DNA from 4 places in the Rhizobium sp. M10 genome. Region 4 is predicted to be linked to each of the others. Evidence: predicted binding sites of a transcription regulator. Region 4 holds the regulator's gene; each other region holds the start of a gene.
The links. Region 4 encodes PhoB, which activates phosphate uptake and scavenging genes when phosphate is short. Its sites were predicted from a motif close to TGTCATNNANCTGTCAT; they were not measured.

Region 1 (2,199 bases), on a different contig from region 4:
CGGCGCCCGCGTCTGGCCTTATTATCTCACGGAGATCCTGCCGCGCGTGCTCAGGGGCGAGAAGGTGCTGGTTGCCGCACACGGCAATTCGCTGCGCTCGCTCGTCATGGTGCTCGACAAGCTGAGCAAGGAAGGCGTACTTGCCCTCAACCTCGCGACCGGCGTTCCCATGGTCTACAAGCTGAACGCCGATTCCACCGTCGCTTCCAAGGAAGTGCTCGGCGACATGTCCGGCGCACATTGAAGCCAACGGCCTTCCCTGCACCGACAGGGAAGGCCGTCCTCAGTTCTCGATGGTGAACTGCACCCGGTCGGCCGCGAACCGGCTGATCGAATATTGCACCGGCACGCCGTCGAGATCGGTATTCATCGCCTTGGCGATCAGAAGGATCGCACCGGGCGTGAGTTCGAGATCGGCCAGATCGGCCGTATCGGCATGGGCCGCCGTCACCTCGGTCGTCGCCCGGACATAATCCGCCAACCCAAGTTCGGCGAAAGCCTTGGTGATCGATTGATGTTTGCGGTAGGCCTCGCCGATCCCGGCGAAACGCTCGGCGGGAAACCAGCTCGTCGCTTTTGACACCGGCCGCTTGTCGGCCTCGCGCAGCGTTTCCAGCCGGATCACCGTTGCTCCCGGCTTCAGCCCCAGCCAGCGGGCGATCTCGGGGCTCGCCTCCTCCTTCACCTCATCGAGCAACAGGCCGCGCATCTCGCGCGCCTGATCGCCGATGCCGGCGGTAAAACGGGTGCGCCTGGTGATCGGGAAATTCAGCCGCTCCTTGCGTTCGATCAGCGTGCCGCGACCTTGCACCGCCCGGACGATGCCCTCCTGTGCCAAGGCTGCCAAGGCGCTGCGCACCGTATGCCGGTTGACGCCGAATTGCAGCGCCAGAACGGTTTCTGGCGGCACCATTCCGGTTTCATCATAGGCTCCATTGCCGATCGCCTCGCGAATCCGGTCGGCGATCTGGCGCCAGAGCGCCACGCCGGTCTGCCTTTGCACCTGCTTCAGTCCCGCCATTCCATCCCCTGCCCTGCCATTTCGCGCCTTTTTAACACTCTACACGCGCCTGAAAAGACGTGGCCGCGCTGCAGGATGTCACACGCTTGTCACGGCATCGATTTAGGACTAGATATAGCTTGTATGATTGTCTATATCAATAGACATTTTAGAGGAAGCGGCGATGATATCAGCGGACAGCAACAACGCTGCGTCACAGACGGCATCGGAGCGCAAACGCGTCGCCGATCTGCTGGCGCGCGCAGAGCGCAGCGAACTCTCGGCGGCCTGGGATGCGTTGCCGCAAAAGCCTGCGGCGCATCCGGTGCGTGGACCGGAGACCGGGCTGGTGATGGTGCGCGGACGCATCGGCGGCGGCGGCGCTCCCTTCAATCTTGGCGAAGTGACGGTGACGCGCGCGACGGTCCGGCTCGACTCCGGCTCGGTCGGCCATGCGCAGGCGCTCGGCACCGACCGTGAGAAGGCGCGGCTTGCGGCGATCTTCGATGCGCTCTGGCAGGAGGAGGCGACGAAGGATTTCGTCGAACGGGCGCTGCTTTTACCGATCACTGAGCGGATCGCCGATGCCGAACGCCGCAAGGCCGACGAGACGGCGGCGACCCGCGTCGATTTCTTCACCATGGTGCGGGGAGACAACTGATGGGTTTCAAGACGGAAGCCTTGACCGGCGGCTTTGCCGAGCCGGTCTTCCATGCCCAGAGCGTCTTCAAGATGCTGATGGACGGCATGGCCCGTCCCGGGACGATCCAGACCGTTCAGCCCGATGTCGCGCCGCCTGCGCCGCTCGGCATCGCCGCCGGCGCGATCGCGCTGACGCTTTGCGACCACGACACGCCGGTCTGGCTTTCGCAGGGGCTGACAAAATCCACCGTGCCGGAATGGCTCGGCTTCCACGCCGGCGCGCCGCTGACCAAGGAGAAGGCCGAGGCACGCTTCGCCTTCACGGAAGCCGGAACTGCGCTTTGCCCCTTCGGCCTCTTCGCCTCTGGCACGCAGGAATATCCCGACCGCTCGACGACGCTCATCATCGAACTTTCCAACCTCGAGGGTGGGCGCAGGCTGGCGCTGATCGGCCCCGGCATCCAGAGTGTCGCGGACATTGCGCCGGTTGGCCTGCCGGAGACCTTCCTGCGGCTCTGGACCGAGAACCGCGCGCTCTTTCCGCGCGGCATCGACAT
Region 2 (2,199 bases), on a different contig from region 4:
CCCTATATCGCCGCGGCCGATGACGACGGAAACTTCCTCGGCTACGCCTATGCCTCGGCCTTCCGCACCCGCCCGGCCTATCGCTGGATGGTGGAGGATTCGATCTACCTGGCGCCCGAAGCGCGCGGCCGCGGCATCGGCAAGGCACTGATGACCGAGTTGATCGACCGCTGCATCGTCCTCGGCTTTCGTCAGATGGTGGCCGTCATCGGCGGCGCAAGCCCCGCCTCGATCGCGCTTCATCTCAAGGCGGGCTTCGTGGAGGTCGGCCTGATGCAGGGCACGGGCTACAAGCACGGCCGCTGGCTCGACACGATGCTCATGCAGCGCAGCCTCGGCGAGGGCATGACGACCGATCCGGATCCATCCGCCTATCCCGGCACGCTGTTCGCCGGCTGACCAGGCTTACTTATCGACCAGCTTCAAAGCCTTGTCGAACACCTTGAGGACGTGGTTCAGCTCGTGGCCGCGCTTCAGGATCATGCCGTTGACGTTGATGACGGAGTAGGCGCCTTGCTTGGCGGCGAGCTTCGGGTTCTTTTCGATTCGGAAGAACGGCATTTCGCCGGAGCGCTTGAAGACGGAAAACACCGCCCTGTCTTTCAGGTGATCGATGGCGTAATCGCGCCATTCCCCCTCGCCGACCATGCGACCGTAGATCCACAGGATCGCGTCGAGTTCGCGCCTGTGGAAAGTCACCGGAAGCGGGTCTTTGCTTTGTTTGTATTCCCTGAGATCGACGACGACTGAAGAACTATTGTCGACGGAGCGGCTTTCGCCGTGTCGCAAATCCGGCTGATCTGTCATCAGTCTCCCGAGGCCTCCGCTTGTGACAGGAGAATGACAGTTTGCCCGAGCCGCCACAAATTGCAAGAGTGCGGCCCGTCACATTCGGCCGCAGTGGAAGAGTCGACGCTTTCTCGGCAGCGCCGCATTTCAGTCAAAACAGCGCCTCATTTGCAGGAGAATTATGCATCCCGGTTTGGCGCCAGCGCGCCAAAGGGCCCGGCGGAGCGTATCGACCTTAACCCCAGCCCCGAATACGCTCGGCCGGGCCGCCCGGACCTTCATCCGTATCAGGATGAAATCTCAGATATTTTTGCCCGCCATCACCACCGTCGCGCCAAGGATCGCGGCCGGATCGCCGTCCGCGGTCGCCGACTGCAGCAGGATAGCGCAACCCTCAAGTTGCGGCCGCTGCAGGACGCTTGCCGGCAGCGTCAGATTGGTCGCCTTGCCATCCCACATGCCGACGGTTTCGACATTGGTGACGCTGTGCAGATAGGAGAGCTTCTTGCCGCTGTTTTCACCCTTTTCGACTTCGATCGTCTTTTCCTTGTCGAAATAGACCATGACGACATTGGCTTTACCCTGCCCTGCGCCGATCTTGATCTCCAGCTCGTCGCCGCGCATCGATGCGCTGATGGGAACGGTCAATCCGTTGCCTTCGCTGCTGTAGCTGTCGATCCGGCTGTTGATGCCCGTGAGATCAGAACCGGCGAGATGGCCGCGCCCGTTGACGATGACTTGCGGCGTGTAGACGTTGCTGCGGCCCATCGTCCTGGCATAGCCGTATTGCCGCTCGGTGTTTTCCTTCGAGCTCAGCGTATCGGCCCAGCCGAGATAATTCCAGTAATCGACGTGATAGGCGAGCGCGATGACATCGCCCTGGTTCACCAGCTTGCGGAAAGCCGCATCGGCGGGGGGACAGGAGGAGCAGCCCTGCGCCGTGAAGAGCTCGACGACGCCTTTCGGCGTGCCGTCTTCGGCATGCAGCGGGCCTGCGAGAACAACACCGGCCAATAGCGGGATCAAGAAACGGGGGGACATTCATGCACCTCTTTTTCAGCGCCGACGGCGTATTGGAACCGGAGGCGCTGAGATATGAACGTACGAATAATCCTTCCGGGTCCAAACGAAAAGTCACGAACGGGTGAGACGCGGCATGACCGGAAGCCGCGGAAAACAAATCATCGTGAGTTCGCTCGATGACTGTCGCTGCATAAGAAAGCCGCCGGAAATTGCTTTCCGGCGGCCATGATCATGTCAGGCTCTTAACGATCAGGCAGCGAGATCGCGCAGGACCGTCTGCAGGATGCCGCCATTGTTGAGGTAGATCACCTCGTCGAGCGTATCGACGCGCGACAGCAGCGGAACGTCCTTCACGGTGCCGTCGCTATAGGTGATCTTGGCGATCTT
Region 3 (2,199 bases), on a different contig from region 4:
GGCGGCCCGTCGGGCATCGGCAAAAGCTCGCTGCTGAAGATGATCTACGGCAATTACGCCGTCGACACCGGCCAGATCCTCATCCGCCACGACGGGCGCGTCGTCGATCTCGCCGCCGCCGATCCGCGCACCGTGCTCGACGTGCGGCGCAATACGCTCGGCTATGTCAGCCAGTTCCTGCGCACCGTGCCGCGCGTCGCGGCGATCGACGTGGTGGCCGAACCGCTGGTGGCGCGTGGCGAGGAAGCCGGCGCCGCGCGGGAAAAGGCGGGCGCCCTGCTTGCCCGGCTCAATCTGCCGGAGGCGCTGTGGCAGCTTCCGCCCGCCACCTTCTCCGGCGGCGAGCAGCAGCGCGTCAATATCGCCCGCGGCTTCATCACCGAGCATACGATCCTGCTTCTCGATGAACCCACAGCCTCGCTCGATGCCCGCAACCGCGCCGTCGTCGTCAGCATGATCTCGGAAAAGAAGCAGGCGGGCGTCGCCCTTCTCGGCATCTTCCACGACGAGGAAGTGCGCGAAGCGGTCGCCGACCGCATTCTCGACGTCCAGCAGTTCTCGCCGCGAAAGATCGCCGCATGAGCCGCAAACTTGATATCGAACCCTCTATCCACGAGACGGCCTCCGTCAGCGATTCCACCTTCGGGCGCTATACGGAAGTGTCGGAGCGCTGCCGCATCAGCGAGGCGACCTTCGGCGACTATTCCTACATCATGCAGGACGGCTCCGTCTGGTGCGCGACGATCGGCAAGTTCGTCAATATCGCCGCCGCCGTGCGCATCAACGCCACCAACCATCCGACCTGGCGGGCGACGCTGCATCATTTCACCTATCGCGCCGCCGACTACTGGCCGGACGCCGACACGGAGGAGGATTTCTTCGCCTGGCGGCGCGCAAGCCGCGTGACGATCGGCAACGACGTCTGGATCGGCCACGGGGCGACGATCCTGCCGGGCGTCAGCGTCGGCAACGGCGCGGTGATCGGCGCCGGCGCCGTCGTGTCCAAGGACGTCGCGGCTTACTCGATCGTCGGCGGCGTGCCGGCCAAACTCATCCGCGAGCGGTTTTCGAAAGCGGTCGGCGAACGTATGGACCGGCTCGCCTGGTGGGACTGGGAGCACGACCGGCTGCGCCTGGCGCTGCAAGATTTTCGCAACCTGAGCGCGGAAGATTTCCTGGCCCGCTACGACGGTTAAACCTCCGATATAGGCGCGGCGATTTGTGACACGAACTACACAAATATGACATTTGAGGTTCATCAAGCGGGACTAAGGCGATGCTGACCAAGGCCTGGAGTGCAAGGGGAAAGAGCATGATGTTCGAGCTGAAGGATGTCACCCGCCGTTTCGGAAACAAGCTCGCCGTCGATACCGTCACCCTCGCCATTCCCCAGGGCCAGATGGTCGGCGTCATCGGCCGTTCCGGCGCCGGCAAGTCGACGCTCCTGCGCATGATCAACCGGCTTCAGGAGCCGAGCTCCGGTTCCATCCAATTCGCCGGTGTCGAGGTCTCCGGGCTTCGCGGCCGGGCGCTGCGCAACTGGCAGCGCGACTGCGCGATGATCTTCCAGCAGTTCAACCTGGTGCCGCGCCTCGATGTTCTCACCAATGTCATGCTCGGCCGCCTCAATCACCGCTCGACGTTCCTGAGCCTGCTCAACATCTTCACCCGCGAGGAACGCGTGCACGCGATCGCGGCCCTCGAACGCCTCGGCATCGAGCAGACGGCACTGCAGGCGGCCGGCACGCTTTCCGGCGGCCAGCAGCAACGCGTGGCGATCGCCCGCGCGCTGATGCAGAACCCGAAGATGGTTCTTGCCGACGAGCCGATCGCCTCGCTCGATCCGCTGAACGCCAAGATCGTCATGGATGCGCTACGCGACATCAACGAGCGCGAGGGCATCACCGTCATCACCAACCTGCACACGCTCGATACCGCCCGCAACTATTGTGAGCGCATCGTCGGCATGGCCGGCGGCCGCGTGGTCTTCGACGGCAAGCCGTCCGAGCTGACCGCCGAAGCGGTGAAGGCGATCTACGGGACGGACAAGGATGGCGCCGGCATCGACGAAACCATGACGTCGACCAGCCTCGAATCCACGCGCCGCGCCGGGGCCCCATCATCCGGCATGATGGCCAAAACAGCCGCCATGCATTGACCCGTGTCCGGCCGACGGGACAACGGCCGGAGAACCAACTG
Region 4 (2,199 bases):
AAGCGCCAGACATCGGCGCCGCGCGCGCCGAACTACGCCTCCCGGATCACCACCCGCACCGTGACCCGCCAGCAGGGCGCAACGATGCTGAAGGAAGAGATCGAGATCGATGCCGTCGAGGAAATGGAATATGTTCCGAAGGGCAATGTGGTCGTGCCGATTTCCCGCCGCCTCGGCCTGACGGAACTGACCGAACGCACCTGCAAATGGCCGGTCGGCGATCCGCTGAAGGACGACTTCCACTTCTGCGGCTGCGAATCCCCGGACAATTCGCCCTATTGCAGCTATCATCAGAAGCTTGCCTATCAGCCGGTCAACGAGCGCCGCCGGGCGGCAGCGCGGGTCAGCTGAGCGGGCAAACCATTGCTGGAAATGCGAAAACGGGCTGGAAGGCCCGTTTTTTTGTGTGAGTGTGTTGGGTGTGACTGCCCCTCATCCGCCTGCCGGCACCTTCTCCCCGCGCGCGGGGCGAAGGGGATATGCCGCAACCTCTCGGTCCTTACCCACCTCTCGCAGGGCACGTCCCCTCGCCCCGTTTACGGGGAGAGGGCTAGGGTGAGGGGCGGAGCTTGCTCGACTTTGTCAGAAACCCCTCAGGCTTCCATCGAATAACCGGCGCCGCGGACGGTGCGGATGACGTCCTGCATGTTGGAGAAGTTCAGCGCCTTGCGCAGGCGGCCGACATGGACGTCGACGGTGCGTTCGTCGACATAGATATCGTGGCCCCAGACGCCGTCGAGCAGCTGCGAGCGGGAGAAGACGCGGCCCGGCGACGACATCAGGAATTCCAGAAGGCGGAATTCGGTCGGGCCGAGGCGGACTTCGCGGCTCTTGCGATGGACGCGGTGGGTTTCGCGATCGAGCTCGATATCACCGCATTTGAGCACTGACGACAGCACTTCCGGGCGGGCGCGGCGCAGCATGGCCTTGACGCGGGCAACGAGTTCGGGGGTCGAGAACGGCTTGACGACGTAATCGTCGGCACCGGTGGACAGCCCGCGGACACGTTCGCTCTCCTCGCCGCGCGCCGTCAGCATGATGATCGGCAGCCGTTCGGTTTCCGGCCGCATGCGCAGGCGCCGGCAGAGTTCGATGCCGGAGACGCCGGGCAGCATCCAGTCGAGGATAAGAAGATCCGGCGTTCGCTCCTGAAGCCTGATTTCGGCCTCGTCGCCGCGCAGGATGGTATCGACTTCGAAGCCTTCCGCCTCGAGATTATAACGGAGAAGCACGCTGAGGGCCTCTTCGTCTTCAACAACTGCAACTCTCGGGATCATGCGTGTCCGTCTCCTCACGCACGATCCTTAAACCGGGGGCGATTTAAGCAAGGGATCCCGCGCAAAATCAGAAATTGGCTGCGACCTCTTTGCGCGCCCGGGCGGGCGCGCACGCAATGGGCTGGTCCGGCACGGTTATTCCGTGGCGGCACCGACGGTGTTGGCGCTGTCGTCCTTCGGACGGTCGCCTTCCGGCTGGGCGCCGGTTGCCATGTAGTAGATCGTCTCAGCGATATTGGTGGCGTGATCGCCGATGCGCTCGATGTTCTTGGCGCAGAAAAGAAGATGCGTGCAGCTCGTGATGTTGCGCGGATCTTCCATCATATAGGTCAGGAGTTCGCGGAACAGCGACGTGTACATCGCGTCGATCTCGTTGTCGCGCTCGCGGATGGCGGTCGCCTTGTCGGCGGCGCGCGTGGTATAGACGTCGAGCACTTCCTTGAGCTGGACGAGCGCCAGCTCGGACAGGTGCTCGAGACCGCGGGCGAGCTTGCGCGGAACGCCGGTGCTCTGCACGGCGATGACGCGCTTGGCGGTGTTCTTGCCGAGGTCGCCGACGCGTTCGAGATCGGCGGCGATGCGGATCGAACCCATGATTTCGCGCAGGTCCGAGGCCATCGGCTGACGGCGGGCGATGGTGACGATCGCCTTGTCGCCGATTTCGCGTTCGGTGTGATCGAGGATCACGTCGTCAGAAATGACCTTCTGCGCCAGCGCGGTGTCGCCGTTGACCAGGGCGCGGACGGATTCGGCGACCATCTGCTCGGCCAGGCCGCCCATTTCGGAAATCCGCCTGGAGAGGAACTTCAGATCATCATCATAGGCAGTATAAATATGTGTCGATGCCATGGGGCTTTGTCCTCGAATAACGGGAAGGCTTCGGATTGCCGCAATCAGCCGAAGCGACCCATGATGTAGTCCT

Region 1: a site for PhoB is predicted at 1,098-1,114, ahead of phnG (phosphonate C-P lyase system protein PhnG). Genes of this name have one in related genera too.
Region 2: a site for PhoB is predicted at 830-846, ahead of CO671_RS10895 (DUF2794 domain-containing protein). Genes of this name have one in related genera too.
Region 3: a site for PhoB is predicted at 1,231-1,247, ahead of phnC (phosphonate ABC transporter ATP-binding protein). Genes of this name have one in related genera too.

What each region holds. Positions count from the first base shown of each region.
Region 1 covers NZ_NWTA01000019.1:116,064-118,262, reverse strand. Annotated here, with positions in the region: gene CO671_RS24820 (2,3-bisphosphoglycerate-dependent phosphoglycerate mutase) at 1-244, shown strand, start outside; gene phnF (phosphonate metabolism transcriptional regulator PhnF) at 284-1,021, opposite strand; gene phnG (phosphonate C-P lyase system protein PhnG) at 1,185-1,661, shown strand; gene phnH (phosphonate C-P lyase system protein PhnH) at 1,661-2,199, shown strand, end outside.
Region 2 covers NZ_NWTA01000005.1:284,633-286,831, reverse strand. Annotated here, with positions in the region: gene CO671_RS10900 (GNAT family N-acetyltransferase) at 1-399, shown strand, start outside; gene CO671_RS10895 (DUF2794 domain-containing protein) at 406-807, opposite strand; gene CO671_RS10890 (thioredoxin family protein) at 1,090-1,830, opposite strand; gene acnA (aconitate hydratase AcnA) at 2,062-2,199, opposite strand, start outside.
Region 3 covers NZ_NWTA01000019.1:110,876-113,074, reverse strand. Annotated here, with positions in the region: gene phnL (phosphonate C-P lyase system protein PhnL) at 1-582, shown strand, start outside; gene CO671_RS24780 (DapH/DapD/GlmU-related protein) at 579-1,196, shown strand; gene phnC (phosphonate ABC transporter ATP-binding protein) at 1,316-2,158, shown strand.
Region 4 covers NZ_NWTA01000043.1:5,159-7,357, reverse strand. Annotated here, with positions in the region: gene CO671_RS32040 (GcrA family cell cycle regulator) at 1-351, shown strand, start outside; gene phoB (phosphate regulon transcriptional regulator PhoB) at 594-1,277, opposite strand; gene phoU (phosphate signaling complex protein PhoU) at 1,413-2,126, opposite strand; gene pstB (phosphate ABC transporter ATP-binding protein PstB) at 2,171-2,199, opposite strand, start outside.